One region of the Arthrobacter sp. NPDC092385 genome, then DNA from elsewhere that is predicted to be linked to it. Evidence: riboswitches for the same ligand, from Rfam matches in the RefSeq annotation. Region 1 holds a riboswitch; each other region holds the start of a gene.

Region 1 (5,721 bases):
GCCCACCAGGCCAAGGTTGTCACCGATTCAGCCGGCACGCCGCTGTTCCTCGAGTACAAGGGCCGCAAGGTAGCCGACGTCTGACAACGGACCCCGGCCCGCCGCATGCCTGACGGTGCGGCGGGCATCGGCCCGATGCTGGATCAGCTGATGCGGTTGTGAAGAATACTGAAGACCTTACGAAGCGTCTCGGTGTCGATATCGACGCCGAGACGCTTCGTCTTGCCCTGACCCACCGGTCCTATGCCTATGAGAAGGGCGGGATCCCCACCAACGAGCGCCTGGAGTTCCTCGGCGACTCGGTGCTGGGCCTCTCGGTGACGGACGCGCTGTACCGCGACAATCCCGGACTCTCCGAGGGTGAGCTCGCGAAGAGGCGATCGGCCGTCGTGAGCACCAAGGCACTCGCCGGGGTGGCGCGCTCCCTGGACCTCGGCAGTTACGTGCTGCTCGGGCAGGGTGAGAAGCTCACCAACGGGCGCGACAAGGCCTCGATCCTCGCCGACACCATGGAGGCCGTCATCGGTGCGGCCTACCTCAGCCACGGCATCGAGACTGCGCGCGTGATGGTCATGCGGCTGATCGGACCGCTGCTGCGGGATTCCGCCGTGCTCGGCGAAGGCACCGACTGGAAGACCCGCATCCAGGAGACGGCGGCGGCACGGCGTCTCGGACTCATCGACTACCAGGTCGAGGGGACGGGCCCCGACCACGCCCGCACGTTCACGGCCCGCCTGCTGATCGGCGGTGTGGAGTACGGCTCCGGCTGCGGGAATTCGAAGAAGGAAGCCGAGCAGGCGGCCGCGGCCGAGTCCTGGAAGCTCCTGGTGGCCGGTGCCGGTGCATCGCCCGACAGCGACGCGGCGGACGTCCGGCCCGCCGTCGGGCCCTGAGTGCCTGAACTGCCCGAGGTCGAGGTGGTGCGCCGCGGCCTTGCGCGCTGGGTCACCGGGCGCGTCATCGAGACCGTCGAGGTCCTGGACGCCCGATCGCTCCGACGTCATGTCGCCGGCGTGGAGGACTTCGAGGGGAACGTCGCGGGTGCCCGCGTGAGGGACGTCGTGCGCCGTGGGAAGTTCCTCTGGATGACCCTCGAGGACCCCGGGAGCATGTCCGCCCACCCGCGCGTGGCCCTGATGGCGCACCTCGGCATGAGTGGGCAACTGCTGATCGAGGAGCCCGGTGCGCCGCTGGAGAAGCACCTCAAGGTACGCCTCCGGCTCTCCCGCGCTGTCGACGAGGAGGGCGCGGACCTTCCGGCCGACCTGCGGTTCGTGGACCAGCGCATCTTCGGCGGCATGTTCGTCGCAGACCTGGAGCCGACGGAGGACGGCGGGCCGGGCGGGCTCGGAGCCGGCAGCCTTCCCCTGGTGCCCCATCAGGCCGCACACATCGCGCGGGATCCCCTCGACCCGGCGTTCTCCGCGGAGTCCTTCCACCGACGGCTCCGGCAACGGAAGACCGGGCTCAAACGCGCCCTGCTCGATCAGGGGCTCATCTCGGGCATCGGCAACATCTATGCCGACGAGGCGTTATGGGCGGCCAGGTTCCATTACGCCCGTCCCACCGACACCATGAGGCGTCCCGATACCGTGCGCATCCTCGAGGCGGCCACCACCGTCATGACGCGCGCCCTGGCGGCCGGCGGCACGAGTTTCGACGCGCTGTACGTGAACGTGAACGGGGCGTCCGGCTACTTCGCCCGGGACCTCGAAGCCTACGGGCGCGCCGGTTTGTCCTGCCGCCGGTGTGCCGCGGAAGGCCGGCATACCCTGCTGCGCCGGGAGTCCTTCATGAACAGGTCGTCCTACCTGTGTCCCTTCTGCCAGCCGAAGCCGCGCAACGCACGCCTGTAGCCGAGCGTGCCGGAAATTCGGCGAGATCCAGGTCTCGTGATCCAAACGTGACAAGAGCAGGTCCAGCGCGTACCGTTAACCCCGCGCCCGTCCACCACGGAGGGGCGCCCTTCCTCACTCTGCCTAACCCTGTCGATGAGGACGGACCGTTCGCACAAGACATTCGACAGGGGCGGGGGAACCGATAGCGGACTCGTCACGAGTCCTAGGGGTAAAGACACGCGTGGACCAGCTTTGGGGCGGTGGTCCACGAACAGCGTGTCCGGATGTCCCATCCGAACCCGACAGCTAACTTCGTAGGCATTGGGAAAGGCATCATCATGTCCAAGAAGAGCCATGTCGCGCGCCACCGGGCCGTCCCTGCGCGTATCAACCCCCTCGTCACGGCATCCCGTGCAGTCACCGCGACTGCTTCGGTCGCTGGCAAGCCCGCCGCCGTCGTCGTTGCCGCATCCGGCATCATGATCGGCGCCGCACTTCCGGCCAGCGCCGCAGGCGAGATCGTCCCCGTCGAGACGGTCAGCCAGCAGGCCGCGGCAGTGAGCACCGCTTCGGCCGGTTCCTACACGGTCCAGGCGGGCGACACCCTCGGCAGCATCGCAGCAGCTCACGGCGTGAGCCTCGACGGCCTGTTCACGGCCAACGGCCTCGGCTACAGCTCGATCATCTACCCCGGCCAGTCGCTCTCGCTCAGCGGTTCGGCTGCACCCCAGCAGTACTCGGTGCAGTCCGCTTCCGTCGTAGCCGCACCGCAGGCTGCTCCCGCTGCTCCTGCTCCCGCAGCACCGTACAGCTTCCAGTCGGCATCGATCGGTGCGCCCGCTCCCGGCATCGTCGGAACGGCCCTGCAGGGCAAGGGGTCCGGCTACGTCTACGGCGGAACGTCCTACGGCGCCTGGGACTGCTCGGGCTTCGTCCAGTGGGTCTACGCCCAGAACGGCATCAACCTGCCGCGCACCACCTGGTCGCAGTTCGCCGCGCTCAAGGGCACCAACAACCCCCAGCCGGGCGACCTGGTGAGCCAGAACGGCGGCAGCCACGTCGGTATCTACCTCGGCAACGGCCAGATGATCAGTGCACTCAACCCCTCGCAGGGCACGCAGGTGCACTCCGTCAACGTCATGTCGGTGGACGGCTACTACACCCGCTAGCGTGTCGTCGGTCCGCCGATGACGCAGCAGTGACACAGAAGGGCGGGATGCATGCATCCCGCCCTTCGCCATGTCCCGGTGGAGTTCCGCCTGCTCAGCGGTAGGAGGCAGCCAGCCGCTCGAAGCCCTCGTCGATACCGATCGACGGTTCCCACTGCAGGACCGCCCGGGTGCGCCGTTGGTCGAACCAGTGCGCCGTCGAGAGCTGCTCGGCGAGGAACCGGGTCATGGGCGGCTCCTCCGGCCGTCCCAGCGCACGCCAGGCGCGCTCGATCACGGCGCCCGCGCCGCGCGCCATGGAGCCGGGTACGGACCATCCGGGCGGTCGCACCCCTCCGGCACGGCAGATCCCCTCGAGCAACTCCGCGATGGGGCGCGGCTCGCCGTTCGTCACGACGAACGCCTGGCCCCGGGCGGCCTCGATCCGGCGGAGGCAGGCGATGATCGCCGACGCCGCGTTGTCGACGTACGTGGTGTCGATCAGGGCGGTCCCGCCGTCGAGGAGGGGCAGCCGGCCGTGGCGGGCCCGGTCGATGACGCGCTCCACGAGCTGCGTGTCGCCGGGGCCCCAGACGATGTGCGGCCGTACGGCCGCGACGCGGAAGGCGGGGGTCGAGCGGGCGAGGGCCAGCAGTTCGGCCGCTGCCTTCGTGCGCGCGTAGTCGCCCCGGGCGTGGTCCGGATCGGCCGGACCGGCCCCTGCACCCACCAGAGACGTCCCCTGGTGCGCGACCGATGGCGAGGAGACGTGGACGACGTCGGTGACGCCTGCCTCCTCGGCTGCGTCGAGGAGGTGCCGGGTGCCGTCGATGTTCGTGCGGACGAACTCGCCGGGGGCGCCCGTGAAGGATACCTTCGCGGCCAGGTGGATGACGGCGTCGCAGCCCTCCACCGCCGCGGCGACGGCCGTCCTGTCCGTGATCGAGCCGAGGGCGTCCTGAGCGCCGTCGACGCCGGACGGGCGGCGCTGGAAGCACCGCACCTCGTGGCCGTCCTCGAGGAGGTGCTCGGCGACGGCCCGTCCGAGCATGCCGCTCGCTCCGGTCACGAGGACCGTCACAGGGATCCTGCCCGTCCGCCCGAGAGGAACCGGCCGCTCCACTCGGAGACCCGCGCGCGGTCGATCTTCGCGTTGTGGCGGATGTCCACCGGCAGGGCCGGAACCGTGATGACGGCCGCGAGCTCGATCCCGCGTTCGCGTGCCGCGGACCGGGCAGCTGCCGCCAGGGGGGATGCGGCGAGGTGCGGACGGCGTCCCGCCTCCTTCGCCTCGAGCACCGCGACGACCGCCTGGGTCCCCGAAGGGCCCACGCCGACGACCGCGGCGAGACGGACGCCGTCGACCTCCTCCAGCGCCTGCTCGAGTCCGACGGGCGTCACGATTCCCGCCGCGGCGGTAATGACGTGTCCCAGCCTGCCCTCCACCCAGAGGCGGCCGTCGGCGTCGAAGTGCCCGACGTCGCCCGTGCGGTGCCAGGGGTGCGTGCGTGCGGAATCCTGCTGCGTCTTCCACAGCCGGAAATAGCGGTCCTTGACGTGGGGGGCGTCGACGAGGATCTCGCCCGTCACCCCCGGCGCCGTCGTGGGATCCCCGGTCGCCGTGCCGGCGCTGTCGAGCGGGGCCACGGACACCCGGGCTCCGTTGACCGGGCGGCCGACGCAGACCCCGTTGCCGGCGCCGGCGAGGCCGGACGCTGCGGCGGCTGCCGCAGCCCGGATGCCGTCGTGGTCGATGTCCGTGACGAGGAGCGATTCCGTCATCCCGTAGGGCGTGTGGAGTGCTGCCGCGGGGACGAGGTGCTGCACGGCGTCCAGGAGCGGGACGGGGATCGGGGCGCCGGCCGAGAGCAGCAGCGAGATCCGAGCCAGGGCCTCCGTCCCGGCCGGGCTGAGGTCGGACGACGTGGCGAGCACGTTCCGCAGGGCTGCCGGCGATGCGAACACGACGCTCGCGTCGACGGCAGCTGCGGCATCGGCGAGGGCCTGCGCGGTCAGTGTCCGCGGGGCTGTGACGTCCATGGCGGGCGTCACGGAGGTCGCACCGAGCGCGGGGCCGAGCAGCGCGAACGGCGCGAAGCCTGCCACGAGCGATGCGCCCGGCCCGAGTCCCAGCGTCGACTCGACGGCGTCACGCATCGCGGACAGCCGGCGGTGGGTGTAGACCACGCCCTTCGCCGGACCGGTCGAGCCCGAGGTGAAGAGGATCGCGGCGTCGGCATCGGCGGCCGGGGCGGGCGGAGCGGATGGTCCGGGGCGTGCGGCGCGCAGGTCGTTGAGCGAAGCCTCCACGCGTAGTGCTGTCCGCTTCGCCGCCGGCAGCGCGGTGGCGCTGATCCGGCGCCCGGGCCAGCCGAAGGCACGGGCGGCGAGGAGGGCGCGTTCGATACCGATGACGACGTCGGGCGCGGCACCCTTGACGGCCCGGCTGAGGCCGCGGGCACCGAGGCCCGCGTCGGCGACCACGATCACGGCGCCGATCCGGAGGCAGGCGTAGATCAGGACGGTGAGGTCCACCCCGGGGGGTACGAGCAGGCTCACACGGCTGCCGGATCCGTAGCCCAGCGCCGTCAAGCCCGCGGCGACGGCGTCGACGTCGTCGGCGAGTTCCTGCCAGGAGAGCGTGCGCGGCGGACCGGCAGGGGTCATCTCCGCGACAGCCGTCGTCGAACCCTGCGACCCGGCGGCCAGGTCCGCGATCCGTCGGCCGAGCGGAT
Region 2 (5,721 bases), on a different contig from region 1:
ATGGGGCCGGCAGGAACCCGGGCAGGACGGGCACGGCCGGACGGCGCGTGGTCATCGTGCTGCTCGGGCTCATCGTCCCGGCGCTGATCCTGCTCGCCTGGCACCTCAGCACCGCTTCGGGCTTCTTCCGGCCGTCGCAGCTCCCCTCGCCGGCGTCGGTCCTCGCGGCGGCGGTGGACCTCATCGAGCGCGGCCAGCTCGCCACCCACATCCTGATCTCCACGCAGCGGGTCCTCCTCGGGTTCCTCCTCGGATCCCTGCTCGGCGTCCTGGCCGGCGCGCTGCTGGGCCTCTCCCGTATCGCGGACGTCCTCCTGACCCCGACCGTCGGGGCGCTCCGCGCGGTCCCGTCCCTGGCGTGGGTCCCGCTGCTGGTCCTCTGGATCGGCATCAACGAGGACTCGAAGGTCACGCTGATCACCATCGGTGCGTTCTTCCCCGTCTTCACCACGCTCTACCTCGGGCTGCGCCACGTGGACCGCAACCTCGTGGAGGCCGCGCGGGCCTTCGGGCTGGGCGGCATCCGACTGCTCACCACGGTGCAGCTCCCCGCCGTGGTTCCCGCCCTGTTCTCCGGCCTGCGGCTCGCACTCGCGCAGTCCTGGCTGTTCCTCGTCGCGGCCGAACTCATCGCGTCGTCGATGGGACTCGGCTTCCTCCTGACGGACTCGCAGCAGAACGGCCGCGTGGACCGCATCATCCTCGCCATCATCCTGCTGGCCGTGATCGGCAAGACCACCGACGCCCTCCTGGGCATCGCCGAGCGCTGGGCGGTGCGCCGATGGGCGTAGGCACGACGACGCCGGACGGGCAGGCCGCTCCGCTGGACGAGGCCGAACGGCTGGCGTTCTGGGCCGAGCAGGCCGCCCGGCTCGACTGGCAGGACCCCTGGGACACCCTGCACACGTTCGAGAAGGCGACCCCGCAGGAGGACGGGACGCTCAGCGTCCCCGTCATCGAGTGGTTCTCCGGTGGCACGCTCAACGTCGCCGCCAATTGCGTGGACCGCCACGTGCGGGCCGGTCGGGGTGACCGCGTGGCCCTGCACTTCGAGGGCGAACCGGGTGACCGCCGCACCGTCACCTACGCGCGGTTGCAGGACGAGGTCTCACGGGCCGCTAACGCGCTCCTGGCCCTCGGCATCGGCAAGGGCGACCGCGTGGTCATCTATCTCCCGGTCCTCGTCGAGACGGTCGTGGTCACCCTCGCATGCGCCCGGATCGGCGCCGTGCACTCCCTCGTGTTCGGCGGGTTCTCCGCGGAGGCACTGCGCTTCCGGGTGGAGGACACCGGGGCCAAGCTGCTCGTCACCACCGACGGGCAGTACCGCCGGGGTACGGCCGTGCCCGTGAAGGACAATGCCGACGCCGCAGTGTCCGGCACCAACAACATCGAGCACGTGCTCGTGGTGCGCCGGACCGGTTCCGACGTCAGCTGGACCGATGGCCGGGACGTCTGGTGGCACGACGTCGTCGACACCGCGTCACCGCACCACGAACCGGAGGCGTTCGACGCCGAGACCCCGCTGTTCATCATGTACACCTCGGGGACCACGGGGAAGCCGAAGGGCCTCGTGCATACCTCCGGCGGCTATCTCACACAGGCGTCGTGGAGCTTCGAGCACCTCTTCAGCAATCCCGATCCGGCCCTGCGGGACCGCGACGTCCACTGGTGCACCGCGGACCTCGCCTGGGTCACCGCGCACACCTACGAGCTGTACGGCCCGCTGTCCAACGGTGCCACGCAGGTTCTCTTCGAGGGCACCCCGAACACTCCGCACCCGGGCCGCCACTTCGAGATCATCGAGCGTTACGGCGTCACGAGCTACTACACGGCCCCGACCCTGGTGCGCTCGCTCATGGGCTGGTTCCCGGACGGTGTCCCGTCCGAGTACGACCTCTCGAGCATCCGCGTGCTCGGCACGGTCGGCGAAGCGGTCAATCCCGAGGCGTGGCGCTGGTTCCGGAGGAACCTCGGCCGCGACGAGGTCCCCGTCGTCGACACCTGGTGGCAATCCGAGACCGGCGCGACAGTCCTCTCCCCCAGCCCCACCGACTCCGACTTCAAACCGGGGTGCGCCGCCCGGCCACTCCCCGGCGTCAGCACCCGGATCGTCGACGAGGAGGGCCGCCCGGTTCCTCCCGGCGTGCAGGGGCTGATCGTCGTGGACCGCCACGGACCGGCCATGGCACGCACGGTCTGGGGCGACCCGCAGCGCTACCTGGACTCCTACTGGCGGAAGTTCGCCGCCGAGGGCTGGTTCCTCGCAGGCGACGGCGCGCGCTACGACGACGACGGCGACACCTGGATCCTGGGCCGCGTCGACGACGTCATCAACGTCTCCGGCCACCGCCTCTCCACCATCGAGATCGAGTCGGCGCTCGTCGCGCACCCGCTCGTGACCGAGGCAGGAGCCTGCCCGATCGCCGATCCGCTGACGGGTCACGCCATCGCTGCCTTCGTCGTGCTCGCCGCGGGCGCGGATCCGACGGCGGACGTCCCGGCCACGCTGCGCGCCCACGTCGCGAAGGCCATCGGGCCGATCGCGCGGCCCTCCGCCGTCGTCGTCGTACCCGATGTACCCAAGACGCGGTCCGGCAAGATCATGCGGCGCCTGCTGACGCAGCTCTACGAGGGCTCCGCGCTCGGGGACACCACGTCCCTGCAGAACGAGGGGTGCATCCCCGGCATCCAGGACGTCCTGGCCGGACGGCGCTGAAGAGGCGGTCGGGTGAGGAACCGGTCGGCTGATAAGCCGGTTAACGGAGAAGGAAGCGGCAGGTGCCCCGTCCAAGCACCTGCCGCTTCCCGTGTGTGGTCCGTTCCGGTGCTAGCCTGCCACCCGAACGAAGGATGCTCCCGCGAGGTCCGAGAGAGGGTGCTGCATGGTGAGGTTCGACCCGTTCATGCCGCTGCTGATGACCTGGCCGCCGCCGACGTAGATGGCCACGTGGCCACCGGTGATGACGAGGTCGCCCGGTGCGGGGGTTGCCACCGTGGCGCCGAACTGGAAGAACTGCGACGGACCGAGGTCACCCACGGAGATGCCGGCAGCGCGCAGCGCCTTCTCGACCAGCACGGTGCAGTCCTGGATCGATCCGGCTGCGAGCTGGGCCTGTGCGGACGCGACGAGGGTGCCGGCCACTCCGCTGGAGGAGGCCACCGGGGTGATGGCCGCCGAGGCGAGGTAGACGCCCGACTCAGGAGCGGCGGACACAGCCGGCGCCGGGGCGACGGCCGCTGCCTGCTGGACCGGCGCGGCCGGCGTGACAGCCACGGGCACCGATACCGATACCGCCTGCGCCGGAGCCGCACCGCCGGTGGGGATGGCGATGCTGTCGCCCGGGAAGATGATCGAGGCGAGGGAGAGCCCGTTCGCTGCCAGGACGGCGGTCAGGTCCGCCCCGTAGCGAGCGGAGATGCCACCGAGGGTGTCACCCGCGACGACGGTGTGGGTTGCCCCAGCCGCGACTGCGGGAGCCGCAACCGGTGCGGCGGGTGCGGCTGCCACGGCAGGAGCTGCGACGGGGGCGGGGGCCGCCGTCGTGCCCTGCTCGGTGTACGAGCCGGCGTGGGCGGTGCCGACGGCGCTGAGCGCGAGGCCCGACGTGACGGCGACGATGGCAAGGGGGCGGCCCACGGTGGTGGCGTGGGTCTTCGCGGCGCGGGACAGTCCCTGCAGCGCGAGGTTGCCGTCGATGACGGCGCGGTGGCGCGCCGGGGAAATCTTTCGTGACATGGTTCTATACCTCTCCCATGCCTGCGGGGTGAGCTGTCGGGTTCGGATGGGAGTCACCCGGCCGCGAGCATCAGCGGGTAGGCGATGCGGTGCGGCTTAACCCCAAGGACGATGGCAGGTGGTCCTGCACGTCCACTGGAACTGTGGTTCCCCCGTCCCTGCCTTCGTGTTTGCGAACGTGTCCCGATCGGCGGCAGGGCTCGGCAATCCGTCCGGGAGCGCCCCACATGGACGGAGGCACTCGAAGACGATAACCAGCGCTCCGCCGGTTTGTCACATTCGCGTAACGGCGCGTACCCTACCCGCGCCCGCGGAAGGAGCGCCAGCGGCGGAAGGCGAGGGCTGTCCCACCCGCGCCGAGGAGGAGCAGCACGGACTGCTGGACGTAGAACCAGGCGCGGATGGCAGGCGCCCCGCTTTCGGCGACCAGGACGATGCTCGCTGCCAGGGTGACGGTCAGGACGACGCCGACGCAGAAAAGCGTGTGCCAGAGCCTTCGCTCCTGCACGCGCTGCGCCGACTTCCAGGTTTCCATTCCATCAGCCTAGGTGCAGACGGGTGTGCACGGCCCGATCGGACCGCACACACCCCGCTCTGCTACGGCCGGACGGGCGCGCCGGCGTTCCTGATCAGGTCGATGGCCTGCTCCGGGAACCAGGCTCCGGCAGCCGGGTCTACCCGGCCCCACTCGGGATCCACTCCACCGTTGTCCGTCAGTCCGCGGCTGCATTCGCCGTCGGACTCACCAGGCACCTTGATCCACAGGAAGGCATCGGCCAGCGGGTTGCCGGTATCGGACGTGGGCAGGTGGCCCAGTCCGCGGCCCGGCGGGTTGCACCAGACCTGAGGGTCCGGGTAGGCGGCCGTGGGGACCCAGGGGCCCTTGCCGTTGCGGCTCGTATCGATGACGAAGTGTGCAAGCTCGTCGTTCGACGGCGCGTTCGCCGCGCCCGCCACGTTCTTCGCGTACCAGGCGTCAGTCAGTCCCCAGGTGGAGAAGTCGGTGGGCGACGCCGGATAGTACTGGCTGCCACAGGAACCGTAGGCCCCCGGGTTGATCTCGGTGGCGTAGTAGATGCACTGGGACACCCAGCTGCCGAACTTCACCTGGCGTTCGGTGAGTTCGTAGTTGGAGACGTTCAGGAAGAAGCCGTCGGCCTTCTGCACACCGGCTTTCACGAGCCTGCTCGAGATCTCACCGGTACCGAGCCAGGCGCTGTGCGTCCCGTCGAGGTACACCCTGGTGTTGGGAAGCGCCTTCAGCTGGTCCACCGCGTAGTTGAGCATCTCGAAGCGCTCTGCCGCCGCGGTCCGGGCGTTCGCCTCTGCCGGCTGGCACCACTCGAGGTTGCCGTCGAGCCCGCGGTTCCAGGGGATGATGCCGAGCCCGTCCGGCTCGAGCACCACCATGGCCGCCCTGTCCTCGATGCCCGCGGCGAGCGCGTCCACCCAGGCCTTGTAGCCGGCGACGTCGGTCGCTCCGCCGGCCGAGTACTGCGAACAGTCACGGAAGGGCAGGTTGTACGCGGCGAGCACGGGCACCTGGCCCTTGCCTGCCGCGCGATGCGTGGTGGTCCGCACCTCCTGCGTGACGGTGGCGGGATCGCTGCCCGTGACCCAGACAGCCTGTGGAGCCGAGACCATGGCGCTGAGGCTGTCGGCGGTCGCACGGTCGCCGGAAGACCGCAACTCCGCGATCTGGCGCTGGGCCTCGTGATAGTGGTTCTTCATCGGGACATAGAACTCGGTGGCGGACGAAGCCGCTCCCTGTTCCGGACCGTCCTTGGGCCCCTGGGCAGAGGCCGGCAGGGCGGAGAATGCGGTGGAGACCAGAACCCCTGCTACGGCAAGGGTCACTGCACACGTCCTGGAAATGCTGAGCATCATTGCTCCTCATGTGGTGGTGGTTGGCGTGATCGCCCGAATGCGGAGCGCTGGTCCATCCCCATGGAAGCGCTCCCACGGCCAGTCTTTGATGCGTT
Region 3 (5,721 bases), on a different contig from region 1:
GCGACGCCGATTACCTGGTCTCCTTAAAGGGGTCTCGACCCGAGTCCCAGTTGACGACCCTCAATAAGGTGAAGGCGGCGCTGCAGGCCCGGTACCCCAACACGCCGATCGTCACGCGGCAACCCGCCGTCGTGTGCCGGTTCAGTGACGGCGACGTAGAGGTCGTTCCTGGCTTCTACTCCGACAGCGGCTATCTGATCCCGGATCCGACTGGCGGATGGATGAAGACCTTCCCCGAGGAGCACAACAAGTACGTCGGCGAAGTAAACAAGAAGCACAACGGTGCCGCGAAGAAGCTGGCTCGGCAGATAAAAATTTGGAAATACCGGCGCAACGTACCGGTTTCCTCCTGTTACCTCGAAATGCGCGCCGCGAAGCACCTCGATGGCGAGTCAACCTACCTGCCGGTCATGGACCTGCATCTCGCCCTTAAGAAGATCCTGGATGCGAACCTGGCGGCGATGAACGATCCAACGGGGCTTGGATCGCGCTTTACCGCGACATCATCAATCGGCAACAAGGTAGATGCCTTATCGAAGCTCGAGACCGCGGTGGCCCGCGCGGGCAAAGCCCGGGAATACGAGCGGGCCGACAATCAGGAGAAAGCAATCGAGCAACTGAAGTTGCTGTTCAATCTCTGACCTGTGATGAGTTCACACGATTACCAGCCCCCATCCAGTTCAACGATCGCTCGTCGACAGAATGACGAACGGGCTTTGCAACTCCTTGTTGCGCAGCGCAGGTTCTACAACCGTGCGAAGCGGTGGCAGAGCCTGCGATGGATCGGGATCCTCGTCATCGGCCTCGGAGGACCGTTCTTCTCGCTCCTTGCTCCTGCAGTTGCTGTCTCCGTCGCTGCCGTCACCGGTGTATGGCTCTTCGCCGGCCGGACCGTCCTTGCTCTACTTGAGAACCGGACCATGCTCAAGGCCGCCTGCGTGCAGGAGGAGCTGGACCAGTACCTGTTCGACATGCCAGATACCATCGATCGCTCAGGTCGCCCCACGCCCGAAGACATTGCGCTCATCGCCGCTGATAAGAAGCCACTCCGGGACGTGGCGAAGAAGGAAAAACTTGTCGACTGGTACACCGTCGACGCTGACAGTCCTGGCACCACGACCATAGCCATCGCCCAACGCAGCAACGCCGCCTACACAGACAGGCTTATCCGCACAACCGTCACTGTGTGGGCTGCCGCGGCAATCCTCTGGCTCGCCGGTCTCATTACTTGGGCGAGCATCAGCGGAGTCACCCTCGCCACTTTCCTCTTGGGAGCTCTCTTCCCCGTCCTACCGGCATTCCTCGATGTATCCGAGTACGTCATGAACACGTGGAAAGCCGCGCGCGACCGAGCGGACCTCGCGGCAACAATAGGGAGGCGCTTTTCCCGACGAGACCAGTCCATCGAGCCGCAGGATCTTCTCGTCTGGCAGGAACGTCTCTTTGACCTCCGTCGAACCACCCCTCAAGTGCCGAACTGGCTATACAAGATCACCCGTGCACGCAATGAACGCGCGATGAAACAGACTGCGAGTCACTTACGACATCAGAGCACCGACTGACGCCGTTAGTCGTCTCGGACTGAATCTTCTACCGACTCGTCTCCGAGAAGCGAGGTGGTGAGCTGAACGAATTCCTGCTTAAAAAAGTCGTTCTCGTACTCGGTGCTCGTCTGCGACCAGTGCTCAGCCTCGAGCGTAGGCAGCATCCTGATGATCGCTGACCTCAGGTACACCCCGCGGCTTCGGCTCGTGCGATCCGCTAAGGCGTCCAGGCGCTTGATAATGTCATTCGTCAGTCGCACGGACACGACATGATTTGGGTGCTGAGGAGACTGCTTACGACTCACCACGAAGACCTCCTGCGTCAGTAGTAAACAATGTTTACTACTGACCGCTGACAGTCACAGCACCAGCACCTCGTCCCGCACCTTCACCATTTCGGGGATTACTTCGACCTAGTGGGCGCCCACTCACGCTGGATGCGTCGCCCTCTACCTCGACCTCAAGAGCCGGCGCATGCGTGTGACTGAGTAGGAGCCTGCGGACGGGCTTTAACAAAAAGTGGCAGGTACCCCCGTCCAGGGCACCTGCCACTCTTGTTCAGCTTACGGACGCTGGGCGTCCGCTGAATCTGTGTTAGCCGTTGACGCGCACGAAGGACGAACCGGCGAGGTCCGACAGGGGGTGCTTGATCGTGAGGTTCGCGCCGTTCATGCCGCTGCTGATGACTTCGCCGTTGCCGACGTAGATGCCGATGTGGCCGGGGCGGATGACCAGGTCACCGGGGGCGGGGGTCGAGACGACTGTGCCGTACTGGTAGAACTGCGTGGGGCCGAGGTCTCCGACGTTCTTGCCGATGGAGCGCAGGGCCCGCTCGACGAGGATGGTGCAGTCCTGGATGGAGCCGAGCTGGCCGTAGGCCGAGGCGACGAGGGCGGCGCCGACGCCGCTGGCGGGGACCGCAGGAGCCGCGGGGGCTGCCGGGGCGATCGGTGCGATGGTCGCGGAGGTCAGCTGGATGCCGGCCGGTGCGGCTGCGGGTGCGGGTGCCACTGCGGCAGCTGCGGGGGCGGGTGCTGCGTAGAAGACCTGGCTGGCCGGTGCTGCTGCGGGGACCGCCGCGGGGCTGACGGCAACGCTTGCTCCGCCGGTGAGCTTGATTTGCTGCCCGGGGTAGATGATCGACGCGTAGGACAGGCCGTTCTGGGCCATGAGCGTGTTGAGGTTTAGTCCGTGCTTGGCAGCGATGGCGCCGAGGGTGTCGCCGGCGACGACGGTGTGCACGCCTGCAGCGGCAGGAGCTGCAACAACTGCGGGGGCGACGGGTGCGGCTGCAACGGGAGCCTGGGCTACGGTGCCCGTAGTGGCTTCCTGGGTGTAGGTGCCGGCCTGTGCGGGGGCGCCGACGGCGAAGACGAGGCCGCCGGTTGCTGCTGCGATGATGGCGGGCTTACCGAGTGCTACGGCACCGGTCTTCGCGGAGTGCGACAGGCCCTCGAGGGCGATGGAGTGGGTGACGACGGCGCGGTGGCGCGCCGGAATGGACGTACGTGACATGGTGATTGCCTCTCCCATGCCTGCGGGGTGAGCTGTCGGGTTCGGATGGGAGTTCACCCGGCCGTCCTTCAAGCCCTGGGCACTACCCTGCCGTCGCGGACGCTACGTGCAGGTCGTGCCTAGGTTGTCGGATCGACTTAACCCCGAGGGTCATCGCACAGATACATGCGGTGGCCCGGTGGAAACGTGGTTCCCCCGTCCCTGCCTACTGGGTGGTACGAACGGTTCCCGGATGCAGCGGCAGGGCTCGGCATTCTGCGCGGGAGTATGGTCTCGGCGGGGTGCCGAGAACATTGGACGAGAATACCCCAGGGTGGTATCAAAGTCACGTTCAGGTAACGGAGCACGGCGTGTCTTCGCAACACACCGTGAGCCGGATACCTGATGGTTACCGAGGTCAACAAAGCGCCGCCGATATGCCGCGGATATAGGGACAGGGGCCCTAACGACCAGCGATACTGGAAGTTGCTGCGCGATGGGCGCAGCAGGGGAAGGCACCAACGATCTCGGGCCGGCGCAACCGGATCGCATCGTTTGGTGGTGAAAGGGAATGACCGTGAGCTCCGGAACCGGAACGCATGCCAGCACTGCAACATCTCACGAAGCGGTTTCTGAAGCAGCCGGTGAGGCCACAGCACCCGACGCGGGCCAAAATCAGAAGGTGACTGGGCACACAGCCCATGGATACGCAGCGGACAAGGATGCGTACCTGCGACGCCTGAAGCGCATCGAGGGCCAGGTGCGCGGTATCGCCCGCATGGTCGATGAGGACAAGTACTGCATCGACATCCTCACCCAGGTTGCCGCGGTCAACAGTGCCATGCACGCCGTCAGCCTCGGATTGCTCGAGAACCACATGCAGCACTGCGTCGTCGACGCCGCTCACGAAGCCGCGACGAGCGGATCCTCCGACGTCATCGACGCCAAGGTCAAGGAAGCAACCCAAGCGATCAGCAGGCTCCTGCGCTAGACCCAGGCCTCCTCACCGAGCGCTGAACATGAGCGCTGGATGTGACGGGGTGAGGGTTTTCCGAAGACGGCTACTCGGTGGCTGCCCCTGGAGGCTGGAGTGTGGGGGCAGCCACCGGTGACCGAGCTCAGCTGAGAGTAGCGGCGAGTTCGCGGCAAGCCCTCTCGCAGCGGCGGCATGCTTCGGCGCAGATCCTGCAGTGCTCGTGCATCTGCGCGTGCTGCTCACATTCATCGGCGCACGCCTTGCAAGCGACTTCGCAGGCCAGCAGGACAGCTCGCGTGATGTTCGCGTCATAACCGGTATGCCGGGAGAGAATCCGGCCGGTCGTGGCGCAGATGTCCGCGCAGTCAGCGTTCGTGCGGATGCACTTGGTGAGTTCGGCAACCATGTCTTCGCTCAGACACGCGTCCCCGCACGCCGTGCAGGTCTGCGCACACTCGAAACAGGCCGCGATGCACTCGGCCAGCTTCTCGCGGTCAATACCGCCAAGATCCTTCGGGTACGTCTCGAGCATGGAGGTGATGTGAGTCATTGTTCCGCTCCTTATCCGTCGGTCTACTGAAGATTTACTGAAGGTTCAGGGGCATCCGGGGCCGGCGCCCCGCGTCTCACGCTAGCCCCCGCTCACCATGACCGGCCATGAATTCGTCGATGTGAGAGCGAGCAAGAATCCGCTTGACAGATACCCCATGGGGGTATAATTTCGTTGCTGTCGGCCCTCCTACGAGGTTTCCGGCATGACAACCGGAACCATTGTGATGGCGGGGCAGGCTCGCTGATCCTGACCTCCTACAGCGCTTCGATTCCCTCACGCATTCGCATGTTCCCTTGGAGGTTCCCATGTGCGGCACATCTGCTCCGTCGACCACTTCATCCACCGATTCGTCCATTGCTTCATCGACCGCTTCGTCTACTGTTTTGCTTCCCGTTACGGAGAAGAACGCCTCCGGGTGTTCCTGCTGCACCCCTCAGGAAGCTGCAGTGTCGGCTGCCCCGGTCACGTCCGACGACGTGTCCGCGGCGTTCCCGGTTCTTGGTCTGACCTGCGGCTCCTGCGCCTCCAGGGTCAGCGGCGCCGTCGGGAAAATCACCGGGGTCCATGAAGCACGGGTCGACCTCGTCGCCGGCGGCACATCCACCCTGCACGTCACTAGCACCACACCTCTCGACGCCGGGCTTGTCGCCTCGACGATCAGCGACGCCGGATACCAGCTGGCCTCCAAATAAGGCCGTGCAGCGCTTGATGTAGGAGCGCTGCAGGGACCAGAACATACCTGCTCAGGTGCCCCGGAAGGGCTCGATCATGACGAACAACGCACACCACCACAATCACCACCAGGGATCCCACAGTCCCACCAGCACACCCACCGCCACACCAACGGCCACAGAAGCTGCAGTCAACGGCAGCGATGACGCCCACACCACGCACGGCCAGGCCATGCCCCAGGCAGACGCCCACTCCGCTCTCGCCGAAACACACCACCCCACCGGCAACACCGCTCCGACCGACCACACTGGTCATGCAGGTCACGCCGGTCATTCAGGTCACTCGGGTGGGACCGCGGATGAGGATCATCAGGTCCACTCCCATGGGGAACATGCCGGGCATTCCACGGCCATGTTCAAGAACAAGTTCTGGCTCAGCCTGATCCTCACGATCCCCGTGGTCGCGTTCAGTCCTATGTTCAC

The links. Region 1 has a riboswitch for cyclic di-AMP ahead of ACIQCY_RS10065 (NlpC/P60 family protein). Riboswitches for the same ligand answer to the same signal wherever they lie in the genome.
Region 2: another riboswitch for cyclic di-AMP. It lies ahead of ACIQCY_RS12765 (LysM peptidoglycan-binding domain-containing protein); the one in region 1 lies ahead of ACIQCY_RS10065 (NlpC/P60 family protein).
Region 3: another riboswitch for cyclic di-AMP. It lies ahead of ACIQCY_RS17250 (LysM peptidoglycan-binding domain-containing protein); the one in region 1 lies ahead of ACIQCY_RS10065 (NlpC/P60 family protein).

What each region holds. Positions count from the first base shown of each region.
Region 1 covers NZ_JBIVQL010000006.1:201,656-207,376, reverse strand. Annotated here, with positions in the region: gene rpmF (50S ribosomal protein L32) at 1-84, shown strand, start outside; gene rnc (ribonuclease III) at 159-893, shown strand; gene mutM (bifunctional DNA-formamidopyrimidine glycosylase/DNA-(apurinic or apyrimidinic site) lyase) at 894-1,856, shown strand; cyclic di-AMP (ydaO/yuaA leader) riboswitch at 1,967-2,174, shown strand; gene ACIQCY_RS10065 (NlpC/P60 family protein) at 2,177-3,007, shown strand; gene ACIQCY_RS10060 (NAD-dependent epimerase/dehydratase family protein) at 3,102-4,067, opposite strand; gene ACIQCY_RS10055 (alpha/beta fold hydrolase) at 4,064-5,721, opposite strand, start outside.
Region 2 covers NZ_JBIVQL010000009.1:76,520-82,240, forward strand. Annotated here, with positions in the region: gene ACIQCY_RS12755 (ABC transporter permease) at 1-791, shown strand, start outside; gene acs (acetate--CoA ligase) at 782-2,719, shown strand; gene ACIQCY_RS12765 (LysM peptidoglycan-binding domain-containing protein) at 2,831-3,739, opposite strand; cyclic di-AMP (ydaO/yuaA leader) riboswitch at 3,743-3,945, opposite strand; gene ACIQCY_RS12770 (hypothetical protein) at 4,038-4,274, opposite strand; gene ACIQCY_RS12775 (glycoside hydrolase family 6 protein) at 4,337-5,596, opposite strand.
Region 3 covers NZ_JBIVQL010000022.1:3,052-8,772, forward strand. Annotated here, with positions in the region: gene ACIQCY_RS17235 (hypothetical protein) at 1-641, shown strand, start outside; gene ACIQCY_RS17240 (S-4TM family putative pore-forming effector) at 648-1,562, shown strand; gene ACIQCY_RS17245 (ribbon-helix-helix protein, CopG family) at 1,568-1,852, opposite strand; gene ACIQCY_RS17250 (LysM peptidoglycan-binding domain-containing protein) at 2,139-3,059, opposite strand; cyclic di-AMP (ydaO/yuaA leader) riboswitch at 3,062-3,287, opposite strand; gene ACIQCY_RS17255 (metal-sensitive transcriptional regulator) at 3,610-4,029, shown strand; gene ACIQCY_RS17260 (four-helix bundle copper-binding protein) at 4,157-4,564, opposite strand; gene ACIQCY_RS17265 (heavy metal-associated domain-containing protein) at 5,014-5,259, shown strand; gene ACIQCY_RS17270 (heavy metal translocating P-type ATPase) at 5,336-5,721, shown strand, end outside.